Regions from separate parts of the Streptococcus sp. D7B5 genome, predicted to be linked through region 2. Evidence: predicted binding sites of a transcription regulator. Region 2 holds the regulator's gene; the other holds the start of a gene.

Region 1 (12,491 bases), 730 kb from region 2:
AGGACGTAGCCAACAAACAGATCCAATGTCAAATAGCGAACGCAAGATTATCCATCGCATTATTTCGCGCATGGATGGCGTGACGAGTTACTCTGAAGGTGACGAGCCAAATCGCTATGTTGTCGTAGATGCAGAATAAGCAAAGCAAAATCAGGTTCGTCCTGATTTTTTGCTAGGAAAGGAAAGATTCAGATATGCTGAAAGTAGTTAGAGAATACCTATCATTTGCAGGAGTCCAGTACCGTAATCCTGATAAAGCTGGTGATGAAAGAGAAAAGATGTTGGACTTGCGGCAAAAAGGTCAAGAGGCTCGAAAGTCTTTTACAGAACTGGCTAAAACTTTTCAAGCAAGTCATCCAGAATGGAAACTGCAACAGACTAGTCAGTGGATGAACCAAGCACAACGCTTGCGGCCACATTTCTGGGCCTATCTACAGAGAGACGGACAAGTGGCAGAACCTATGTTGGCGCTGCGTTTGTATGGGGAAGGTTCAGATTTTGGGATTTCCTTAGAAGTTAGTTTCATCGAGCGCAAGAAAGATGAACAGACCTTAGACAAGCAAGTCAAGGTTTTAGAGCTTCCAGCGGTAGAAGAAATTTATTATCTAGTCTACTCAAATGGGGAAAGTCATAAGATGGAGGCTAATGAAGAAAATCGTCGTACTTTACGAGAGAAGCTGAGAAATCAGGAAGTTCGTAAAGTCTTAGTCAAGTCAGATGTTTCCTTCATTGAAAATCAGTCAGTAGAAGCGATATTGGAGAAGCTAGAAGACGCTTATACGCGCTTGCTCCCGTACTATGAAGTGACGAGGGGATAGACAAATCAAATGTGTTAGATGAACGCAAATTGTTTTATTGCTATTCTATGCATTTTTTCATATAATAGTAAAATAGGATGTGTGATTCATTAATCACCTCAAAGAGAAAGGAAATTCTATGTCAAATCTATCTGTTAATGCAATTCGTTTTCTAGGTATTGACGCCATCAACAAAGCAAACTCAGGTCACCCAGGGGTGGTTATGGGGGCTGCTCCTATGGCCTATAGCCTCTTTACAAAGCAACTTCGTATCAATCCAGCTCAACCAAACTGGATCAACCGCGATCGCTTTATTCTTTCAGCAGGACATGGTTCAATGCTTCTTTATGCCCTTCTTCACCTTTCTGGTTTTGAAGATGTTAGCATGGATGAAGTCAAGAACTTCCGCCAATGGGGTTCAAAAACACCAGGTCACCCAGAATTTGGCCATACTGCAGGGGTTGACGCTACAACTGGTCCTCTAGGACAAGGGATTTCTACTGCTACTGGTTTTGCCCAAGCAGAACGTTTCCTTGCAGCGAAGTATAACCGCGAAGGCTTCAATATCTTTGACCACTATACTTATGTGATCTGTGGCGACGGAGATTTAATGGAAGGTGTTTCAAGCGAGGCAGCTTCATACGCAGGTTTGCAAAAGCTCGACAAGTTGGTTGTTCTTTATGATTCAAATGACATTAACTTGGATGGTGAGACAAAAGATTCCTTCACAGAAAGTGTTCGTGACCGTTACAATGCCTACGGTTGGCACACAGCCTTGGTTGAAGATGGAACAGACCTTGAGGCTATTCATGCTGCTATCGAAACAGCTAAAGCTTCAGGAAAACCATCTTTGATTGAAGTGAAGACTGTTATTGGATACGGTTCTCCAAACAAACAAGGAACTAATGCTGTACATGGTGCTCCTCTTGGAGCAGATGAAACTGCCGCAACTCGTCAAGCCCTTGGTTGGGACTACGAACCATTTGAAATTCCAGCTGAAGTTTATGCTGATTTCAAAGAAAATGTTGCAGATCGTGGCGCATCAGCTTATCAAGCTTGGACTAAATTAGTTGCTGACTATAAAGAGGCTCATCCAGAACTGGCTGCAGAAGTAGAAGCCATTATTGACGGCCGTGACCCAGTTGAGGTGACTCCAGCAGACTTCCCAGCCTTAGAAAATGGATTTTCTCAAGCAACTCGTAACTCGAGTCAGGATGCCTTGAATGTTGTAGCAGCTAAGCTACCAACCTTCCTAGGTGGATCAGCTGACCTTGCTCACTCAAACATGACTTATATCAAAACGGACGGACTTCAAGACGACGCTAATCGCTTGAACCGCAACATTCAGTTTGGTGTTCGTGAATTTGCAATGGGAACGATCTTGAACGGGATGGCTCTTCATGGTGGACTTCGTGTATACGGTGGTACTTTCTTTGTCTTCTCTGACTATGTGAAAGCAGCTGTCCGTTTGTCAGCCTTGCAAGGACTTCCTGTGACTTATGTCTTTACCCACGATTCGATCGCAGTTGGTGAAGATGGTCCAACTCACGAACCAGTTGAACACTTAGCAGGTCTGCGTGCTATGCCAAATCTCAATGTTTTCCGCCCAGCAGATGCGCGTGAAACTCAAGCGGCTTGGTACCTTGCTGTGACAAGCGAAAAAACACCAACTGCCCTTGTCTTGACACGTCAAAACTTGACTGTTGAAGAGGGAACAGACTTTGACAAAGTTGCGAAAGGTGCCTATGTTGTCTATGAAAATGCAGCTGACTTTGATACGATATTGATTGCAACAGGTTCAGAGGTGAATCTCGCTGTCGCAGCTGCCAAAGAATTGGCTAGTCAAGGCGCAAAAGTCCGTGTAGTCAGCATGCCATCTACAGATGTCTTTGACGCACAAGATGCAGCTTACAAGGAAGAAATCCTTCCAAATGCAGTCCGCCGTCGTGTTGCAGTCGAAATGGGTGCAACTCAAAACTGGTACAAATATGTTGGTCTTGATGGTGCAGTTCTCGGTATTGATACCTTTGGAGCATCTGCCCCAGCACCAAAAGTATTGGCAGAGTACGGATTTACAGTTGAAAATCTAGTCAAAGTCGTTCAAAACTTGAAATAATCGCAGAAAAATCAGAGTAAAAACTCTGATTTTTTTATTGCCATAAAACAAGGCACAACCTTGTAAAAGTAGCTGAAATTTGATATAGTAGTCCTATGTAAAATACAAAGGAGAAAACAATGGATCCAAATATTACTTTTTTAATCATGCTTGTAGGGATGATGGCCTTGATGTTCTTTATGCAACGTTCTCAAAAGAAACAAGCACAAAAGCGTATGGAAAGCTTGAACAAGCTTCAAAAAGGCTATGAAGTCATTACAATTGGTGGACTTTACGGAACAGTGGATGAAGTAGATACTGAAAAAGGAACAATCGTACTGGATGTAGATGGGGTCTACTTGACTTTTGAATTGGCTGCTATCAAGACCGTTTTGCCACTCAAAGAAGCTGTGACACCAGAAGGAACAGTTGTTGACGAAGGCGGAGCAATCGAAGAATAAAACGGGACCTGTCACTCCCGTTTTTCTATGAGATGAGAGGAAAAGGGATGAAAAAAATAGTATTTGTGTGCTTAGGAAATATTTGCCGTAGCCCCATGGCAGAGTTTGTGATGAAGTCCATGACGAGTGATTATCAAGTTGAGAGTCGTGCAACTTCGTCTTGGGAACATGGTAATCCGATTCATAAGGGAACGCAGGCGATTTTCCAGCAGTATCAGATCCCGTATGACAAAGATAAAACATCGCTTCAGATTGGCAGAGAAGACTTTGAATCGTTTGATTACGTTATCGGAATGGATGCTTCAAACGTTTCAGATCTGCGTCACATGTGTCCTCAGGAACTACAGTACAAGATCTACTCTTTTGCGGCTGAAAGTGTCCCAGATCCTTGGTATACAGGAGATTTTGAGGAAACCTATGCTCGTATTACAAGTGGATGTCAACGCTGGCTAGATCGATTAGAAAATGAGACTGACAATGGAAAAGCTTAAACAATTTTATGAGAAGTGTAGAGTTTACCTAACTCGTCCTAGGTTAGAACTCATTGCAGTTGTCGTAATGGTACTCTGTGCTCTTTCGGTATTTCTGCTAAATACGCCTAAAAAGGGTGTCCTGACACTTGATGGTGGAGCTCTTGTTTATGATGGCACCTTGGTACGAGGGAAAATGAATGGTCAAGGGACCCTGACCTTTGAAAACGGAGACCAATATACAGGTGATTTCAATAATGGAGCCTTTAACGGGAAAGGAACTTTCCAATCAAAAGATGGCTGGAAATACGAAGGTGATTTTGTAAACGGTCAGGCTGAAGGTCAAGGGAAGTTGACGACAGAGCAAGAAGTTGTTTATGAAGGAACCTTTAAACAAGGCGTTTTTCAACAAAAACAGTAGTCTCCAAGTTAGGAGACTATTTTCAAAATCTAAAAAGAAAACGCTTTCTACTTTTGAATTCGATAACTAACTCTCAACTAGAAAAACTTTGTGAAATAAAAAAATTTTCTCCATAATTTCACAATCGTCTAAGCAAAACTCTGTTGCGTAGCCATATTGAGAAAAAAATCACAATCTTAGAAAATTTCTTTGTGAAATGCTCATGAAACTGTTTACAAAGCATAAAAAAAGAGTTATAATAAATTTGTGAAAAAATTAACAAAGGATAAAATCCTTAAAGGCTATGGAGGATAATATGGCTGATAAAAAAACAGTAACACCAGAGGAAAAACAACTTGCTGCTGAAAAGCATGTCGATGGTCTCGTGAAAAAAGCCTTGGTTGCGCTTGATGAAATGCGCAAGTTGAACCAAGAGCAAGTTGACTACATCGTGGCAAAAGCTTCGGTTGCAGCACTTGACGCGCACGGTATCCTTGCACAACATGCAGTTGAAGAAACTGGTCGTGGAGTATTTGAAGACAAGGCAACAAAGAATCTATTTGCCTGTGAGCACGTAGTGAACAATATGCGTGGAGTTAAAACAGTTGGAGTTATCGAAGATGATCCAATTACAGGTTTGACAAAGATTGCGGAGCCTGTCGGTGTAATCTGTGGTGTCACTCCGACAACAAACCCAACTTCAACAGCGATTTTCAAATCCTTGATTGCTTTGAAAACACGTAACCCAATCGTTTTTGCCTTCCACCCATCTGCTCAAGAATCATCAGCTCACGCAGCACAAATCGTTCGTGATGCAGCTATTGCGGCTGGAGCACCTGAAAACTGTGTTCAATGGATTACAGAACCATCTATGGAAGCAACTGGAGCGCTTATGAACCACGAAGGTGTTGCAACTATCCTTGCAACTGGTGGTAATGCCATGGTTAAAGCTGCATACTCATGTGGAAAACCAGCTCTTGGGGTAGGTGCCGGAAACGTTCCTGCCTATGTAGAAAAATCTGCTGACCTTCGTCAAGCTGCTCATGATATTGTTATGTCTAAGTCATTTGATAATGGGATGGTCTGTGCATCAGAACAAGCCGTTATCATTGATAAAGAAGTATATGACGAATTTGTAGAAGAATTCAAATCATATCACACTTACTTTGTAAACAAAAAAGAAAAAGCCCTTCTTGAAGAATTCTGTTTCGGTGTAAAAGCTAATAGCAAAAACTGTGCAGGTGCTAAACTAAATGCAAACATCGTTGGTAAACCAGCAGCATGGATTGCTGAACAAGCAGGATTTAGCGTTCCAGAAGGAACAAACATCTTGGCTGCAGAATGTGCAGAAGTAGGACCGAAAGAACCATTGACTCGTGAGAAATTGTCACCAGTTATTGCTGTCCTAAAAGCTGAAGACACAGAAGATGGTCTTACAAAAGCTCGTCAAATGGTTGAGTTTAACGGACTTGGTCACTCAGCAGCTATCCATACAAAAGACGAAGAGCTTGCTAAACGCTTTGGTACAGAAATCAAAGCTATGCGTATTATCTGGAACTCTCCATCTACTTTCGGTGGTATCGGTGACGTATACAATGCCTTCATTCCATCATTGACACTTGGATGTGGTTCATATGGACACAACTCAGTCGGTGATAACGTGAGTGCGATCAACCTTCTAAACATCAAGAAAGTAGGGAAACGTAGAAATAATATGCAGTGGTTTAAAGTTCCTTCAAAAATTTACTTCGAACGCAATTCTATCCAATACCTTCAAACATGTGAAGATATTGAACGCGTTATGATTGTTACAGACAAATCGATCGAAAAACTTGGTTTTGTTCAACGCATTATTGACCAATTGAACAAACGCAGCAACCGTGTAACTGTCCAAGTCTTCTCAGACGTTGAACCAGACCCAGATATCACAACTGTAGAACGTGGTACTGAAGTAATGAGAGCATTTGAACCAGACACAATCATCGCTCTTGGTGGTGGTTCTCCAATGGATGCAGCGAAAGTAATGTGGCTCTTCTACGAACAACCACAAATCGACTTCCGTGACTTGGTTCAAAAATTCATGGACATCCGTAAACGTGCCTTCCGCTTCCCATCACTTGGTAAAAAAGCGAAATACATAGGTATTCCAACAACTTCAGGTACAGGTTCAGAAGTAACACCATTTGCCGTTATCTCTGATAAGAAAAACAATCGTAAATACCCATTGGCTGACTACTCATTGACACCAACTATTGCGATTGTTGACCCTGCTTTGGTTGAGTCAGTTCCAGACTTCATCGCTGCGGATACAGGTATGGACGTCTTGACTCACGCGACTGAAGCATACACTTCAAACTTCGCTAACGACTATACAGACGGTATCGCCCTTCAAACAATCAAACTTGTCTTTGAATGGTTGGAAAAATCTGTTAAGACAGCTGATCCAGAAGCTCGCGAAAAAATGCACAATGCATCTACAATGGCTGGTATGGCCTTTGCCAATGCCTTCCTTGGTATGAGCCACTCAATGGCCCACAAGATCGGTGCGGTTCACCATACTGTTCACGGACGTACAAACGCAATCTTGCTTCCATACGTTATCCGTTACAATGGTACTCGCCCATCTAAGACGACTACATGGCCTAAGTATAACTACTGGAAAGCTGACGAAAAATTCCAAGATATTGCTAGAATGCTTGGATTGCCTCACTCAACTCCAGAAGAAGCGGTTGAAGCTTATGCCAAAGCAGTTTACGATCTTGGTGAAGCAGTTGGAATCACAATGAACTTCAAAGGCTTTGGAATCGATGAAAAAGCTTGGAAAGACAGCTTGCATGAAATTGCCTTACTTGCTTATGAAGACCAATGTTCACCTGCTAACCCTCGCTTGCCAATGGTAGCTGACATGGAAGAAATCATGGCAGATGCTTACTATGGTTATGCAGAACGACCAGGACGTCGTAAATAATCGTTTATCAGCCTAGAGGCAGGAAATATCCTGTCTCTTTTTTGTAAACTCTGAAAGAGTTGAAATTGGAGTTTCACCTTGAAATAAAGAGAATATACAGATATTATAAAAGATTCTAGAGATATGCTTTGAAAATAAAAAAATGGATGAATAAAAAGGGGGAGAAAAAGTAGAAAAGGGGGAGAGAAAATCAACGCCCGTACTTGCAATTAAACTCAAATAGTTATATAATAGGTTTGTTGAAAGGTGATTTGTAGTGATTCAAGTTACTCTTTTCACAATAAAATTTTCATGATTTTCATAAGGAGGAAATCACTAATGGTAGTTAAAGTTGGTATTAACGGTTTCGGCCGTATCGGTCGTCTTGCTTTCCGCCGTATCCAAAACGTAGAAGGTGTTGAAGTTACTCGCATCAACGACCTTACAGATCCAGTTATGCTTGCACACTTGTTGAAATACGACACAACTCAAGGTCGTTTCGACGGTACTGTAGAAGTTAAAGAAGGTGGATTCGAAGTTAACGGTAAATTCGTTAAAGTTTCTGCTGAACGTGATCCAGAACAAATCGACTGGGCTACTGACGGTGTAGAAATCGTTCTTGAAGCAACTGGTTTCTTTGCTAAGAAAGATGCAGCTGAAAAACACCTTAAAGGTGGAGCTAAGAAAGTTGTTATCACTGCTCCTGGTGGAAACGACGTTAAAACAGTTGTATTTAACACTAACCACGATGTTCTTGACGGTACTGAAACAGTTATCTCAGGTGCTTCATGTACTACAAACTGCTTGGCTCCAATGGCTAAAGCTCTTCAAGACAACTTCGGTGTTGTAGAAGGATTGATGACTACTATCCATGCTTACACTGGTGACCAAATGATCCTTGACGGACCACACCGTGGTGGTGACCTTCGCCGTGCTCGCGCTGGTGCTGCAAACATCGTTCCTAACTCAACTGGTGCTGCTAAAGCTATCGGTCTTGTAATCCCAGAATTGAACGGTAAACTTGACGGATCTGCACAACGCGTTCCAACTCCAACTGGATCAGTTACTGAATTGGTAGCAGTTCTTGAAAAGAACGTTACTGTTGATGAAGTAAACGCAGCTATGAAAGCAGCTTCAAACGAATCATACGGTTACACAGAAGATCCAATCGTATCTTCAGATATCGTAGGTATGTCTTACGGTTCATTGTTTGACGCAACTCAAACTAAAGTTCTTGACGTTGATGGTAAACAATTGGTTAAAGTTGTATCATGGTACGACAACGAAATGTCATACACTGCACAACTTGTACGTACTCTTGAATACTTTGCAAAAATCGCTAAATAATTCTTGAGTCGATAAAAGCAAGGCCTTCCGGTCTTGCTTTTTCTATTTTTAGATAAAACAAAATGGATGATAGTGTCATCCATTTTGTTTTAATTCTGTTTCGAAAGTATCCGAGAGGGCAGTAAAACTCAATTGTTCTAAGGTGAGTGGATGGGTAAAGGAAAGTCGAAAGGCGTGGAGCATAAGCCGATTTGTCTTTGATTTACTATTATAGAGAGGATCGCCTAGGATAGGGTGCTTATGGTGAGAAAGGTGAACACGGATTTGATGCGTTCGACCGGTCTTTAGTTTGCAACGGACAAGGGTAGTCTGATTTGGAAATTGCTTTAGTCGGCTTACCTGGGTTTCGGCATGTTGCCCCTTTTTGGGATCTACCACTCGTTTTCTGCGATCGTGTCGATCACGACCAATTTTATCTCGGAAGATAAGTTCTTTGTTCCCCACTTGCCCCTTTACGAGTGCCCAGTACTCGCGAGCAATTTCCTTCTTCTCCAACAAACGATTGAGAATGGGTAGGATAAAAGGATTTTTAGCAAAAAGCACTAAACCGCTTGTTTCCATATCCAGGCGATGAACGACATAGCAGGTTTGACCAATGTAGGCAGAGACATGGTTGAGAAGGGCAATTTCATCAGGTTGATTTCCATGAGTTTTCATTCCCTCTGGCTTGTTAACGATAATGAGATGTTGGTCTTGATAAACCTCTTGAACGAGGTCTGGATTTCCCCAAAGGATTTCTTTTTTGGGATAATCTTCCTCGTCAAAAGTCAACTGGCAAACGTCTCCTGGTTTGACCATCTCGTTCCAGTGAACTTCTTTGTGGTTAATTAAGATGTTCTTTTTTGTTCTCAAGAAATGGCGGATCTTTCTAGGGATGAGGAGTTGTTCCTCTAGGAATTGTTTGACCGTCATTTGAGGCAAGGATTCGGGTAATGTAAATGTGAATTGCATACAGATATTGTAACAAAAAAAGCCCTATTTGGATAGGGAATAGCTAAATTCTTGAGTTCCTATGGTGAAGATGATAAAATAAACGCATGAAATTAGATAAATTATTTGAGAAGTTTCTTTCTCTCTTTAAAAAAGAAACGAGTGAATCAGCAGAGTCTGATTCTACTAGTATGCGTCGTTCTCGGAGCGATAGAAAAAAACTAGGCCATGTAGGTCCGATTCGGAAATTTTGGCGTCGTTACCATCTGACAAAAATCGTCATCATTTTAGGGTTAAGTGCAGGTTTGCTAGTAGGAACCTACCTATTTGCCATAGCCAAATCTACCAATGTTAATGATTTGCAAAATGCCTTGAAAACACGAACTCTGATTTTTGACCGCGAAGAAAAAGAGGCAGGCGCCCTATCAGGTCAAAAGGGAACCTATGTTGAACTGACAGATATCAGTAAAGACTTGCAGAATGCTGTCGTCGCGACAGAGGACCGTTCCTTTTATAAAAATGATGGGATTAACTACGGTCGTTTCTTTCTAGCCATCCTTACAGCGGGTCGTTCTGGAGGGGGGTCTACCATCACTCAACAGTTGGCGAAAAATGCCTATCTTTCTCAGGACCAAACCGTTGAACGGAAGGCCAAGGAGTTTTTCCTTGCCTTAGAGTTGACAAAGAAATACAGCAAGGAGCAAATCCTTACTATGTACCTCAATAACGCCTACTTTGGAAATGGGGTATGGGGTGTTGAAGATGCAAGTAAGAAATATTTCGGTGTATCAGCTTCACAGCTAACGCTTGATCAGGCGGCCACTCTAGCAGGGATGCTCAAGGGACCAGAATTGTATAATCCATTAAATTCTGTTGAAACTTCGACCAACCGTAGGGATACTGTTTTGCAAAATATGGTTGCAGCGGGCTATATTGATAAAAATCAAGAAACCGAAGCGGCTGGAGTAGATATGGCTTCTCAACTGCAAGATAAGTATGAAGGCAAAGTTTCGGATTATCGTTACCCGTCCTATTTTGATGCTGTTGTCAACGAAGCGGTTTCCAAGTACAATCTCACAGAAGAAGAGATTGTCAACAATGGCTATCGAATCTACACAGAGCTTGACCAAAACTACCAAGCAAACATGCAGGTTATTTATGAAAACACTGCGCTATTTCCAATAGCAGAAGACGGAACGCATGCCGAATCAGGTAGTGTTGCTCTAGAGCCTAAAACAGGTGGAGTGCGTGGAGTTGTTGGTCGTGTAGCTGGTGATGACAAACCAGGCTTTCGCAATTTCAACTATGCCACTCAGTCTAAGCGTAGCCCAGGCTCAACCATTAAACCTTTAGTCGTTTATACACCCGCAGTAGAAGCAGGATGGGCCTTGAACAAGCAACTGGATAATCATACGATGCAGTACAACAGTTATCAAGTAGATAACTATGCGGGTATTAAGACATCTCCAGAAGTACCTATGTATCAGGCCTTGGCGGAATCACTCAACCTGCCAGCTGTTGCGACTGTAAATGAATTAGGTATTGACAAAGCTTTTGACGCTGGGGAGAGATTTGGTCTGAATATGGAAAAAGTTGACCGAGTTCTTGGAGTTGCTCTTGGTGGAGGTGTGGAAACGAATCCTCTCCAGATGGCGCAAGCCTATGCAGCCTTTGCTAATGGAGGTTTGATGCCTGAAGCACATTTCATCACTCGTATTGAAAATGCCAGCGGCCAGATCATCAAGAGTCATAAAAACTCCCAAAAACGAGTGATTGATAAGTCGGTAGCCGATAAAATGACCAGCATGATGCTAGGAACATTTACCAATGGTACAGGAATTAGTTCGTCACCGGCAGATTATGTTATGGCTGGTAAAACAGGTACGACTGAAGCTGTTTTCAACCCAGAATATACAAGTGACCAGTGGGTGATCGGCTATACTCCGGATGTGGTAATCAGCCACTGGCTCGGTTTCCCAACAACAGATGAGAACCATTATCTAGCAGGTTCGACCTCCAATGGAGCAGCCCATGTCTTTAGAAGTATGGCTAATACCATTTTACCTTACACTACAGGTAGCACTTTTACAGTTGAGAATGCTTATAAACAAAATGGTATTGAACCAGAAAATACGAAAAAGCAGGTTGTTGAAAATGAGACAAACCAGTCTGAGGACCCAATAGGAGATATTCGTAGTCGTGCACAAAATCTTGTAGATGAAGCAGGTCGTGCGATTTCAGAAGCTAAAATAAAAGAAAAAGCCCAGACAATATGGGACTCAATCCTTAATCTATTTCGTTAAGAGGCTTGTCAAAGCCTAGGTTTCTTGTTATAATAGATAAGATGGAGGCGTTATGGCACTAAAAAAAGCAAGCCTAGCTTGTGCAGTTTGTGGTTCAAGGAATTATTCAATCAAAATTAGTGGGAACCCCAAGCCAACACGACTAGAAGTAAATAAATTTTGTAAACATTGTGGAAAATATACGACACATAGAGAAACGAGATAGGAGAGAACGATGGGCTTTATTAAGGATATTTTTAAACTTCTTAAAGAAACAACTTGGCCAACTCGCAAAGAAAGCTGGAGAGATTTTCGCTCTATTATGGAATACACAGCCTTCTTTGTGGTCATCATTTACATTTTTGACCAGTTGATTGTATCAGGTTTGATTCGATTTATTAACATTTTTTAGAAGAAAAGTGGAGAAGTTCTGCTAACTTTCTTCTATCATATGTATGAAAGGAAATATCATGGATAGTTTTGACAAGGGATGGTTTGTTCTACAAACTTATTCTGGCTATGAAAATAAGGTAAAAGAAAATCTATTGCAACGTGCGCAAACATATAACATGTTGGATAATATTCTACGTGTTGAGATTCCAACACAAACCGTGCAAGTTGAGAAAAATGGAAAGAAAAAGGAAGTTGAAGAGAATCGCTTTCCAGGTTATGTCCTTGTAGAAATGGTCATGACCGATGAAGCATGGTTCGTCGTTCGAAACACACCTAACGTAACAGGATTCGTCGGCTCACACGGTAACA
Region 2 (12,491 bases):
GATTGGGTAATCTCTAACAAGTTCATATTTTTTCTCGTCATCCTGACTTCTCATCTTATCAAAGCGGTTGAGAATAAAGGTGATAAAAGCTGTAAAGTTAATCAACTCCACATCCAACTGAGTGGACGCATTATCAATACGAGAGAGATGCAAGAGATCTGTTACCATCCGCATCATACGGTTGGTTTCATCGAGTGAAACCTTGATAAAATCAGGGGCAACAGGATCATACAGAGCTCCCTCGTCCAAGGCTTCAAGATAAGATTTAACACTGGTCAAAGGAGTTCGCAACTCGTGACTCACGTTCGAAACAAAGAGTCTTCGCTCACGCTCTTCCTTCTCCTGCTCGGTCGTATCATGTAAAACAGCAACCAAACCAGAGATGAATCCAGACTCACGGCGAACCAGAGCGAAACGTACACGAAGACTCAGGTATTCACCATTCACATCTTGGGAATCAATCATCAACTCAGGAATCTGTGTAATCAGGTCACGCAGTTCATAATCATCCTCTATCTTAAGCAATTCTAAAATGCTTTTGTTAAGGACATCTTCTTTCTGCACACCTAATTGTTTCTTAGCCATGTCATTAATCATGGTAATTTGACCACGGCGATTGGTCGCAAGCACTCCATCTGTCATGTAAGAAAGAATACTATGCAGTCTTTTACTCTCTTGTTCCAGATTTTCTTGGGTCAAACGAATAACTTCTGACAAATCATTGAGGTTATTGCTAATATTGGTGATTTCTGTACTGCCTTGTAAGTCCAAAACTTGAGAATAATCACCTGCAATCAAGTCCTTAACCTTTTGATTTATCTCCTTCAGACGGATATTATCCCGACGATTTTCCAGTAACAGCAAGGTCACCACCAAGATAAAGCCAAGTAAAATCAAGATAAAGATAAAATCACTGGTCAGAATAGTTTGTCTAATATCTTCAATCATTATTTCTCATATAGTAGCCAACACCACGACGGGTGAGGATATACTCTGGACGGCTTGGAGTATCTTCAATTTTTTCACGCAAACGTCTGATGGTCACGTCCACTGTACGAACATCACCAAAATAATCATAACCCCAAACAGTCTCAAGCAAGTGTTCACGCGTAATCACTTGTCCAATATGGGAAGCCAAGTGATATAAGAGCTCAAACTCACGGTGGGTCAAATCTAATTCCTCACCGTATTTTTTGGCCACGTAAGCGTCTGGAACAATTTCCAAATCGCCAATCTGAAGTGGCTGGGATTTCTTCTCATCAGACTCTTGACTATCAACTGAAACCAAGTCGGTACGGCGAAGTAAAGCCTTGACACGCGCCTGCAATTCACGATTTGAGAAGGGCTTTGTGACATAATCATCTGCCCCTAGTTCCAAACCGATAACCTTGTCAAACTCGCTATCCTTAGCTGAGAGCATAATGATAGGAACACTACTGGTCTTGCGAATGGCTTTGGCTACTTCTAAACCATCAATTTCAGGTAGCATCAAGTCTAGGATAATAATGTCGGGTTGCTCAGCTTCAAATAGCTCGATTGCCTCACGACCGTTGAAGGCTGTTACAACTTCGTAGCCTTCTTTGGCCATATTAAACTTAATAATATCTGAGATTGGTTTCTCATCATCTACAATTAATATTTTTTTCATTTTATCACCTTTTCTCTATCTATTATAACAAAAAAATGCAAAGAAGGTACAAATGGCTACTATAGGCCTTTATCTTCAAAAGTTGTTTTATAAGCCTGCCAAATTTTTTGTTGAGGTTTCGCAAGTGGATAATCAGAAAACTCCTGAGGAGAAACCCAACGAATTTCTCTGTCCGAAAACTGCTTTGTTTCTGTCACCTGGCCAGCTTGGATTTGAATATGCCATTTCCGATGACTAAATACATGCTTTACCTGGTCAAATACTTGCTGGGACCAATTCACTTCTAAATCATAATCCTGCTCAAAGTTTTCTTGAGGACTTGGTCCAAATGCTCTGCTTTCCTCTGTGACTTGAGAAAAGAGATCTAGCTGATCGTCATCACTTGAGAAATCATCAACTTCAATCAAGGGGAAATGCCAAAATCCAGCTAGCAGTTTTTCGCTTTCATTTTTCTCAAGTAGATATTGACCACGGTCATTGCGTACAACCAAAGCCTTGAGATAAATTGGGAGAGGCTTTTTCTTGGGTTCTTTAATCGGATATACATCCATGGTCCCATTCTGATAGGCTGCGCTAAATTCCTTAACAGGGCTTTCTTCTGGTCGAGGGTTAACTGGTGCCTCTATGTCAGAACCTAAATCCATCAGAGCTTGGTTAAAATCACCTGGTCGTTTCGGATCAATCAAGATTTCCATCATAGCTTGGAAAATCTTTCGATTGCTGGGAACTCCGATATCATGATTAACCTCAAACAAACGTGCCAAAACTCGCATGACATTGCCATCGACCGCTGGCTCAGGCAAATTAAAAGCGATACTGGAAATAGCTCCCGCAGTATAAGGGCCAATCCCTTTTAAACTAGAAATTCCTTCATAGGTGTTTGGAAATTGACCACCAAAGTCAGCCATAATCTGCTGGGCTGCAGTCTGCATATTGCGTACTCGAGAATAATAGCCCAATCCCTCCCAAGCCTTCAACAGACGCTCTTCAGGCGCATTCGCCAAACTTTCTACTGTTGGAAAACAGTCCAAGAATCGTTCGTAGTAGGGAATAACTGTATCCACTCTGGTCTGCTGAAGCATGATTTCAGATACCCAGATGTGATAAGGATTTTTACTTCTCCGCCAAGGCAAATCTCGCTTGTTTTCATCATACCAATTGAGGAGTTTTTCACGGAAAGAAATGATCTTCTCCTCCGGCCACATGACGATACCGTATTCTTTCAAATCTAACATATATCTAGTATAACATAGAAGCTTCTAACTGTCCTTTTCTCAGTACTAAAAAGCCTCTTCCCATGGGAAAGAGGACTAAATCTTATTGATGAACTGCTTGTGCCGCTGTGATAAGGGTCAACTTGTACACATCGTCTGCATTACATCCACGAGAAAGGTCGTTAACTGGCTTGTTCAAACCTTGCAATACAGGACCTACAGCCGCGAAGCCACCAAGACGTTCTGCAATCTTATAGCCAATATTCCCCGCTTCGATACCAGGGAAGATAAAGACAGTTGCTTGCCCAGCAACGTTACTTCCTGGAGCTTTCAATGCTGCAGTTTCAGGGTGGAAGGCCGCATCAAATTGCAACTCACCATCAATCTCAAGATCAGGACGCAAGTCGTGAGCAATTTTTGTAGCTTCCACTACCTTGTCAACACTTTCACCAAAACCTGAGCCTTTAGTAGAATAGCTTAGCATAGCAATTTTAGGTTCAATACCAAACATCTTAGCTGTGATTGCTGAATTGATCGCAATTTCGGCCAAAGCTTCTGCATCTGGATTGATATTAATGGCACAGTCTCCAAATAGGTAACGTTCCGTACCACGTACCATAAGGAAGGCACCTGAAGTACGCGTTACGTTTGGACGAGTTTTAATGATTTGTAGGGCTGGGCGAACTGTTGAGGCAGTTGAGTGAATCGCACCAGATACCATACCGTCAACCAAACCCAAGTAGACTAGCATCACACCAAAGTAGTTGACGTCTTCAACCAAAACTTTGCGCGCTTCTTCTTCAGTCATTTTGCCCTTACGACGCTCTACTAAAGCAGCAACCATTTCTTCAAATTGAGGATAATGTTGAGGGTCAATGACTTCATAACCGTCCATAACCCCTTCGATTTCAAGATAAATTTTGATTTTTTCTGGGTTCCCAAGCAAAACAGGAACGACTTCTGTTTCTTTTACCAAGCGTTTGGTTGCCTGAAGAATACGAGGTTCTTCCCCTTCAGGGAGAACAATACGAGCATTTTTGCCAACTAGGTTGGCTTTGAGATTTTCAAAAACTTCCATGAGTTTTCTCCTTTAAGAAAATAAATTATACTCCAAATTGTTTTTAAAGAGTATTAGTTGATAACTGAGTAATAAGATTGCTGAAATCATCCGGTAAGGGGCTTTCTAGTTGCAAATCTTGCTCTAGAAAGGGATGATAAAAAGATAAATAATGACAATGCAAGGCCTGGCGCTGAATACCGTCGTCTAAACTTCCTCCATAGAGATCGTCTCCTAAAAGAGGAAAACCGATATGAGAAAAATGCACTCGTATCTGATGAGTTCTCCCAGTATGAAGACGAATATCGACTAGGTGAATATCTCCATAAGACGCGACAACTTTGTAAGACGTATGAGCGTATTTCCCACCTTTGGCAACCCGTCTTGTGATAATGGAGTCCACATCACGCGCAATCGGGGCAATAATCTCCCCCTGTGGCTCCAAGACCCCATCTCCTTTAACTAAAGCAAAGTAACGTTTCTCGATAGACTTTCGTTGCAGTTGCTTGTCTAAACGTGCATGAGCATAACCGTGCTTGGCAAAAAGCATCAAACCAGAAGTATCTCTATCAAGCCTAGTCACGATGTGAACTTGCTGATTTTCATATTCCTGTTTAACATAGTAGCCCTTGATAAAATTGGCAATGGTATTGGAATGATTGACACTGGGGATGGATGCTACTCCATAAGGCTTATTCAAAACCAGAAAATGGTCATCCTCATACAAGATATCGAGTGGTCGATCAATAGCTTCAAGGCTCTCAAATCCTTCCTCTGCTGGAATGTCAATAGTTACCTTGTCTCCAATATCTAAGAGATAAGTCGCATTTTGTGGTTTGCCATTGACCCGTATAGCCCCGCCTCGAAACTTAATCTTAGCCAAAAGTCCCTTGGAAACCTCATGTTTCTTGAGGAAAGTTTTGACTTTGACGTGGTCATCTGCGATAAATTCGAACCTCATTCATCCACCTCGCCGATGAAGGCATCTTTAACACGATTCCAGAAGCTAGTGTGGCTTGGAGTCGCTACGAAGTGAATCTTGTGATGGTCGATTTGATACTCAATCCGTTCGATATTACGGAAGGAATAGACGCTGTTATCGACTGATATCGTGTGGTAATCATTGCGTGTTGGCAGAAGTTCAATTTTATCTTTTTTGGGAATAATGATCGATGATCCCAGAGTACGATAGACTCGGTTGTTAAGACTTGCTATTTCCGTCAACTGCAAGGCTTCAATGGTAGGATGCAAAACTGCTCCTCCCAAGGATTTGTTATAGGCAGTGCTCCCTGTTGGCGTTGAGACAGTCACACCATCTCCACGAAAGCGCTCGAATGGAACGTGGTTAATGATGATATCTGCAACCATGGTGCGGTCTGACCGACGGATGCTCGCTTCATTTAGAGCACGGAAGGTTTTTACATCACCATTTTCAAGAGTCACTTTGACATTCAGGACTGGATAAGAAACTTTGGCTCCAGAATCCAGTTGGAGATTGGTAACCAACTGGTCCAACTCAAAGTCACGGTAATCCGTGTAAAATCCCAAGTGTCCTGTATGTACACCTACAAATCGAACCTTGTCTAACTGATTCTCGTACTTGTGAAAAGCAGACAAAAGCATCCCATCTCCACCAATCGAAATGACGATATCGGGATTTGTATCATTGATTATAAAATGCTGTTTTTTGAGTTTTTCCCTCAGTTTATGTAAAACTTTCTGACTCTGCGGCTTTCTATTAGCTATGAGGTCAACTCGCTTACCTGTATTCTTCATCTGTATCGTCACTATTTCCTACACCGTCGTTTAGTTTTCTACTCAAAGGATCAAAGAGTGCCTGAGCTTCCTGAATGTCATCTCGAATCTTGCCCATTTCTTCATCTAGTTGATGAGCAATTTTGGCAGTGATTTCCAATCTTTCTTTTATTTCCTCTGGAAAGTCCCCCTGGTACTTATAATTGAGCGAATGCTCAATGGTAGCCCAAAAGTTCATAGCCAAGGTCCGAATTTGAATCTCGGCGAGAATGGTCTTAGCCCCATTTATCGTATCTACAGTATATTCGACAACAACATGATAAGAACGATAACCCGACGCCTTACGATGGTTGATATAATCTCGTTCCTGAACGACTCTCATATCGTGACGTTTACGTAGAATTGCAACAACTTCTTCCACGTCATCAACAAACTGAACCATGACACGTAGCCCTGCGATATCTTGCAAGTCATTTTCCAGAGTTGCATAAGTAATTCCTCGACGAGCCATTTTTTCTTTGATACTCTCAATCGGTTTTACCCGACCAGTTACAAACTCAATCGGAGAATGCTTGTTTTGCTTACGGTACTGTTTTCGAATCCCACGAAGTTTAATCTTCAATTCACCAACAGCTTGAATGTAAGGATCTAAAAATTCTTCCCATTCTATGGTCATATTTTCTCCCTTTTAGTATGAGATTGTGCTGTTAAAAATTTTTGATTTTTTCACTACAATCTTATACAATAAATACATTGTACATTATACCATAAATCCGCTTTCAAAGATAAAGAAAAGGTTAGAAAAATGAAACAATTAGAAATTGAACTGAAAACACTACTGAAAAAAGATGACTACAATCATTTAAAAAAACAGTTTGCCCATATATCTCCTATTCACCAAAAAAACTACTACATTGACACGCCAGATTTCCAGTTGCGCGAAAAAAAGGTTGCCATGCGCATTCGCGCCCTTTCAGATTGCGCTGAATTAACCTTGAAAGTTCCTCAAACTATTGGAAATATGGAATACAATCAAAAAATGACTCTTCCAGAAGCTGAATATTATTTAGAAAAACAGATCCTACCTCAAGGGATGGTTCTGGAGAAACTTACTGAGATTGGTATTGAAAGTCATGACTGGCTTATTCTAGGTTGTCTTGAAACGATTCGTTACGAAATGGAAACCGCTATCGGTTTGATGGCCTTAGACCAAAGCCATTACTTTGGTCAAACCGACTACGAACTGGAACTTGAAGTCACTAATTTTGAACAAGGAAAAGTCGATTTTCAGCAATTTTTAGATGAAAATCACATAACTTACCAGAAAGCTCCTTCAAAATTAATTCGTTTTATTAAAAGCATGAAAAAAAGCTGAAATAATCTCCTTTTTTTGGTAGAATAGAAAAGATAAAAATAAAAGAATCTTGCTTTGAAAAACAGAACTTTCTCAAAGGAGATTCGCAAAGTTTACAGAGGACGGTCTATAATGTCAGATAGAAACAACATGAAACTTTTCACCCTAAACTCTAACCATGAAATCGCTCAAAAGATTGCGGATACAGTTGGTGTACCTCTCGGGAAGTTATCCTCTCGACAATTTTCTGACGGCGAAATCCAGGTCAACATTGAAGAAAGTGTCCGTGGTTACGATGTCTACATCATCCAGTCAACCAGCTACCCTGTTAGCAACCACTTGATGGAGTTGTTGATCATGGTTGATGCTTGTGTACGTGCAAGTGCTCATAGTATCAACGTTGTCCTTCCTTACTTTGGTTATGCGCGTCAGGATCGTATCGCTTCTTCTCGTGAACCCCTCACTGCGAAACTGGTTGCCAATATGCTTGTCAAAGCTGGTGTAAGCCGTGTTCTAACGCTGGACCTCCACGCTGTTCAAGTCCAAGGTTTCTTTGATATTCCTGTAGATAATCTTTATACTGTTCCTCTATTTGCTAAGCACTACTGTGATAAAGGACTTCTTGGCTCTGATGTTGTTGTTGTTAGTCCAAAGAACTCTGGTGTTAAACGTGCTCGTAGTTTGGCTGAATACCTTGATGCTCCTATCGCTATCATTGACTACGCCCAAGACGATTCTGATCGTAACGAAGGCTATATCATTGGGGATGTTGAAGGCAAGAAAGCTATCTTGATTGACGACATCCTAAATACTGGTCGTACTTTCTCTGAAGCAGCAAAAATCGTTGAACGCGAAGGGGCAACTGAAATCTATGCGGTATCTAGTCACGGTTTATTTGTTGAAGGTGCAGCAGACCTTCTAGACGCAACTAACATTAAAGAAATCCTTGTAACGGACTCTGTAGCAACCAAAGAAAGAACTCCAGAAAATGTATGTTACATTACTGCTAGCGAATTAATTGGTGATGCTATCGTCCGCATTCACGAAAGAAAACCAGTCAGCCCACTCTTTGCTTACAACAAAAAGAAATAAGGTGATTCTTTGATTTATTTGGACAATGCTGCTACGACTCCTATGTCAGCAGTAGCTATTTCTGAAATGACCAAGGTCATGCAAGAAACTCATGGTAATCCTTCTAGTATTCATGGCCATGGTCGGCAGGCTGGCAAACTCTTGCGAGAGGCTCGTCAAGACTTAGCTCACTTACTAGGAACCAAACCTCAACATATCTTTTTTACGTCTGGTGGTACAGAAAGTAACAATACAGCCATTATTGGCTATTGTCTCCGTCATCAAAATCGTGGAAAACATATCATCACGACAGCTATTGAACACCATTCTGTGCTTGAAACTATCGATTATCTGGTTCAACATTTTGGTTTTGAAGCGACCATCATCCAACCAGTAAATCAAGAAATAACTGCTCAGCAAATTCAAGAAGCCTTACGTGACGATACCATTCTCGTTTCCACCATGTATGCTAATAATGAAACAGGAAGTCTCTTACCTATCGCTGAGATTGGACGTATTTTAAAAGATCATCCTTCTGCATATCATGTAGATGCTGTTCAAGCTATTGGGAAAATTCCTATCCATCCAGAGGAGTTAGGAATTGATTTCCTCAGTGCTTCTGCCCACAAATTCCATGGGCCAAAAGGAGTTGGCTTTCTTTATGCCTCTTCCGCGGACTTTGATTCCTACCTTCACGGTGGAGACCAAGAACTAAAGAAACGGGCTGGAACAGAAAATCTCGCTGCTATTGTAGGTATGGTCGTTGCTCTCAAAGAGGATTTAAATGACCAAGTTGAGCATTACCAAAAACTAAGCGCACTCAAAGCTACTTTTTTAGAAGAAATTGCTGATTTAGACTACTATCTCAATGAAAGCAACCACCAACTACCTTATGTTGTCAACATTGGCTTTCCTGGTCAAAAAAATGATTTGCTCTTACTACGGTTAGATCTTGAAGGAATTTCAATTTCTACCGGTTCGGCTTGTACTGCTGGTATTGTGCAAACCAGTCATGTGCTTGAAGCTTTTTATGGGCCCGATTCGCCTCGTTTGAAAGAATCTGTCCGTATCAGTCTCTCTCCTCTTAATACCGAAGAAGAACTGAAACAACTCGCACAAACCTTAAAAAATATTATTGGAGATTAATCTAATGGCATTCGAAAAAACCATTAAACTACAAAACTGCCGCTACGACTATACACTTAGCCCAACTGTCAAAAAGTTCACACTGAAAGATAATACTTTCTTTGAAACAAAAGTTGGAAACTTCGAACTGACTCGTTTGCTTGAGAAAGTGCCTAACAGCGGTGAAGGCTTCAACCTAAAAATCATCATCAATAAAGACCTTACAGGTGCTAAACTCAATATCACTGACAAGTCTGGTCTTCGTTTGGTCAATATCTTTAAATCAGAAGACCACCACATTCATCAAGAAAAATTCTACTTCCTCATGGACAGCCTTGTAGAACGCGGTATCTTCACTAAAGAAAAAAGATAATTGACTATGTATCGACTTACCTATCAAGATAACTATCACGTAGAACGTATACTTGAATATAAGGATTACGAAGAGCTCATGTTATCTCTATCTGGCTGTGTGACCCTACCTGATACTCTCCTAATCAGCTCCTTAACGCTGAATGATAAGGTGATTTATCAAGGATTGGTTGGCGATCTCTACCGTTTTCTATCACAAGCTCATTTTTCAGATAAAAACTAAGAAATTTCTTAGTTTTTTCTTGTTTTTGTTGATTTTTTCACAATGTTTCTATAAAATAGAAGAATAGAAAGGTTGTGATTTTGTGAAAGATAAACAGTCTGCTATTCCAAAAGCAACAGCAAAAAGACTCTCTCTTTACTACCGAATTTTCAAGCGATTTCATGCAGAAAAAATCGAACGTGCCAACTCCAAGCAAATTGCAGAGGCTATCGGTATCGATTCTGCGACCGTTCGTCGGGATTTTTCCTATTTTGGTGAACTAGGTCGTCGAGGTTTTGGTTACGATGTCAAAAAATTGATGAATTTTTTTGCTGACCTCCTAAATGATAACTCCATTACAAATGTTATGTTGGTTGGGATTGGAAATATGGGCCATGCCCTTCTCCACTACCGCTTCCACGAGCGTAACAAGATGAAAATTATCATGGCCTTTGACCTAGATGACCATCCAGAAGTTGGAAGCCAAACACCTGATGGAATTCCAATCTATGGTATCTCACAGATTAAAGAAAAAATCAAAGAAGCAGATGTCAAAACTGCTATCCTAACAGTTCCAAGTGTTAAATCACAAGAAGTTGCCAATCTTTTGGTCGATGCTGGTATAAAAGGTATTCTCAGCTTTTCCCCTGTTCACCTTCACCTCCCAAAAGATGTGGTTGTTCAGTATGTCGATTTGACAAGTGAACTCCAAACCCTCCTCTATTTTATGCGTAAAGAGGATTAGAAAGCGAAAGCATTTATGAAAAAACCAGTTATTGGGATTACAGGAAATGAAAAAGCTCATCCAGATGATGACATCATGATGAGCTATGCAGCAAAAGGCTTTGTTGAAGGAGTCAAGGACGCTGGCGGAATTCCAATCATCCTACCAATTGGTGATCAAGAAATGGCTGCCTATTACATCAGTATCATTGATAAGCTCATCCTAACGGGTGGGCAAAATGTTGATCCAAAATACTATGGTGAACCAAAGGCTATTGATAGTGATGACTACCATCTTCAAAGAGATATTTTTGAACTAGCACTTATCAAAGAAGCGATTAAGCAAAAGAAACCAATTTTCTCTGTTTGTCGGGGTACTCAACTTTTCAATGTCGCCATGGGAGGCACGCTACACCAAGATATCGAGGATCATTGGCAGGACTGTTCAGCCGAATATACTACCCAACGCCTCGTAACGGAACCTAATACGATTCTCCGAGAAATCTATGGAGAAATCTCTCACATCAACTCCTTCCACCACCAGAGCATTAAAGATCTAGCCTCAAATCTTAAGGTTGTAGCACATGATCCTAAAGATGGAATCATTGAGGCTGTGACAACTACGGACGGCTTTCCTTATCTTGGTGTCCAATGGCATCCAGAATTTCTCTTTGAAAATCGTCCCAAAGATAAAACGCTATTTGACTATGTTGTTAACGAACTCTAGGACTTATAAATAGGTTATTAATCATGAATGAAATTAAAATACCTTCTACTCATGAGATTTTGAGAGATATAGAAGCTAATGTTTTCATATCTTATAAGGAAAAGGAAGCTAATCTTTTCTTATCAAACAATGAAAAAGAAATAAGGGTTTGCTTTCATCTTTCTAATCTCTATAGACTTTTAACAGCGGAAAGTTACCAATCTTTTTCTAAGAATAAAGAGAATTTCGATAAACTATCTCAAAAAGAAAAAGAAAAACAGCTGAAAGAAATGTCTAAAAAGGCAAAACGATTTTGTAAAAAGGGAGATGCTAAACTAAAAAGTAAATTTCATTCAAGTCTTTACTTTTACAGAGATATTCTCATTCATAAAAAAAGATATTATAAAATCGAAGATTTCAATGCGATTATCAACTTTATCGTTCAAGAAAATTTACTTGTACCCACGATAAAACCTCTTCCTGTTATCAATATGGCAGAAGTAGATTCCTATGTTTTAAAAGTGATTGAGTAAGATCATGTGTAATCTTAAATCAGATCCGTCTTTTCACGGTAACTAAAGTAATCCGAGTGAGAGACAATTAGATGATCCAGAAACACAATTCCCATCAGTTCGCAGGCTTCCTTGACTAGTTTAGTGACATGATCATCATTTCGACTAGGAGATACTGCACCAGATGGATGATTGTGAACGAGAATCACTGAGGTAGCCATATGCTTGAGGGCATAGTGAAGAATTTCCCTCGGTTCAGCAATGCTGCGTGTCGCAGATCCGATAAAAATAGTTTGCTGATGAATGATTTGATTTTGAGTATTGAGATAGAGCGCCACTAGGTGCTCTTGTTTTTTATCGCCAAGTTCCTGTTGCATTTTCTTGGCTAGCTTTTGACTACTGAGAATACTTTCCATCTCAAGGGTTTCATGTTTGTGAATGCGATGTCCCAGTTCAATCACTGCTTGTAGTTCAATGGCCTTAATCCGTCCAATGCCAGACAGACTCTGCAATTCCTGCAGGGTCATTTTTTTCAAATCAGTTAGACTAGTCAAACTGTTTAAGACTTTCTGGGAAATTTCAAAAACATTGGCCGTACGCGTTCCGGTTCTGAGTAGAATTGCTAGCAATTCTTGATTGCTCAGTGCCTCTACTCCTTCTTTAACCAGTCTTTCTCTAGGCAAGAGTGAATCTTCTTGGAATGAAATACTGTACATAAAAATCCTCCTCACTTTATTATTCGTGAGAAGGAT

What was found. The regulator Rex, encoded in region 2, represses fermentation and respiration genes when NADH is low (regulators of the CRP and FNR family bind a similar motif). The targets are predictions, from matches to a motif close to TTGTGAANTANTTCACAA.
Region 1: the regulator Rex is predicted to act here: its motif matches at 4,489-4,506, upstream of adhE (bifunctional acetaldehyde-CoA/alcohol dehydrogenase).

Annotation. Positions count from the first base shown of each region.
Region 1 is NZ_CP121467.1:1,270,883-1,283,373, reverse strand. Features, by position in the region: gene jag (RNA-binding cell elongation regulator Jag/EloR) at 1-139, shown strand, start outside; gene P8P68_RS06205 (hypothetical protein) at 195-818, shown strand; gene tkt (transketolase) at 937-2,913, shown strand; gene yajC (preprotein translocase subunit YajC) at 3,033-3,353, shown strand; gene P8P68_RS06190 (low molecular weight protein-tyrosine-phosphatase) at 3,401-3,844, shown strand; gene P8P68_RS06185 (MORN repeat-containing protein) at 3,831-4,244, shown strand; gene adhE (bifunctional acetaldehyde-CoA/alcohol dehydrogenase) at 4,540-7,191, shown strand; gene gap (type I glyceraldehyde-3-phosphate dehydrogenase) at 7,510-8,517, shown strand; gene P8P68_RS06170 (RluA family pseudouridine synthase) at 8,593-9,468, opposite strand; gene pbp2a (penicillin-binding protein PBP2A) at 9,555-11,750, shown strand; gene rpmG (50S ribosomal protein L33) at 11,803-11,955, shown strand; gene secE (preprotein translocase subunit SecE) at 11,965-12,141, shown strand; gene nusG (transcription termination/antitermination protein NusG) at 12,200-12,491, shown strand, end outside.
Region 2 is NZ_CP121467.1:541,559-554,049, forward strand. Features, by position in the region: gene vicK (cell wall metabolism sensor histidine kinase VicK) at 1-948, opposite strand, end outside; gene yycF (response regulator YycF) at 941-1,648, opposite strand; gene mutY (A/G-specific adenine glycosylase) at 1,708-2,883, opposite strand; gene pta (phosphate acetyltransferase) at 2,966-3,940, opposite strand; gene P8P68_RS02600 (RluA family pseudouridine synthase) at 3,984-4,880, opposite strand; gene P8P68_RS02605 (NAD kinase) at 4,877-5,695, opposite strand; gene P8P68_RS02610 (GTP pyrophosphokinase family protein) at 5,679-6,350, opposite strand; gene P8P68_RS02615 (CYTH domain-containing protein) at 6,480-7,049, shown strand; gene P8P68_RS02620 (ribose-phosphate diphosphokinase) at 7,161-8,120, shown strand; gene P8P68_RS02625 (cysteine desulfurase family protein) at 8,130-9,245, shown strand; gene P8P68_RS02630 (DUF1831 domain-containing protein) at 9,250-9,597, shown strand; gene P8P68_RS02635 (DUF4649 family protein) at 9,604-9,819, shown strand; gene P8P68_RS02640 (redox-sensing transcriptional repressor Rex) at 9,902-10,543, shown strand; gene P8P68_RS02645 (gamma-glutamyl-gamma-aminobutyrate hydrolase family protein) at 10,559-11,248, shown strand; gene P8P68_RS02650 (hypothetical protein) at 11,272-11,760, shown strand; gene radC (DNA repair protein RadC) at 11,775-12,455, opposite strand.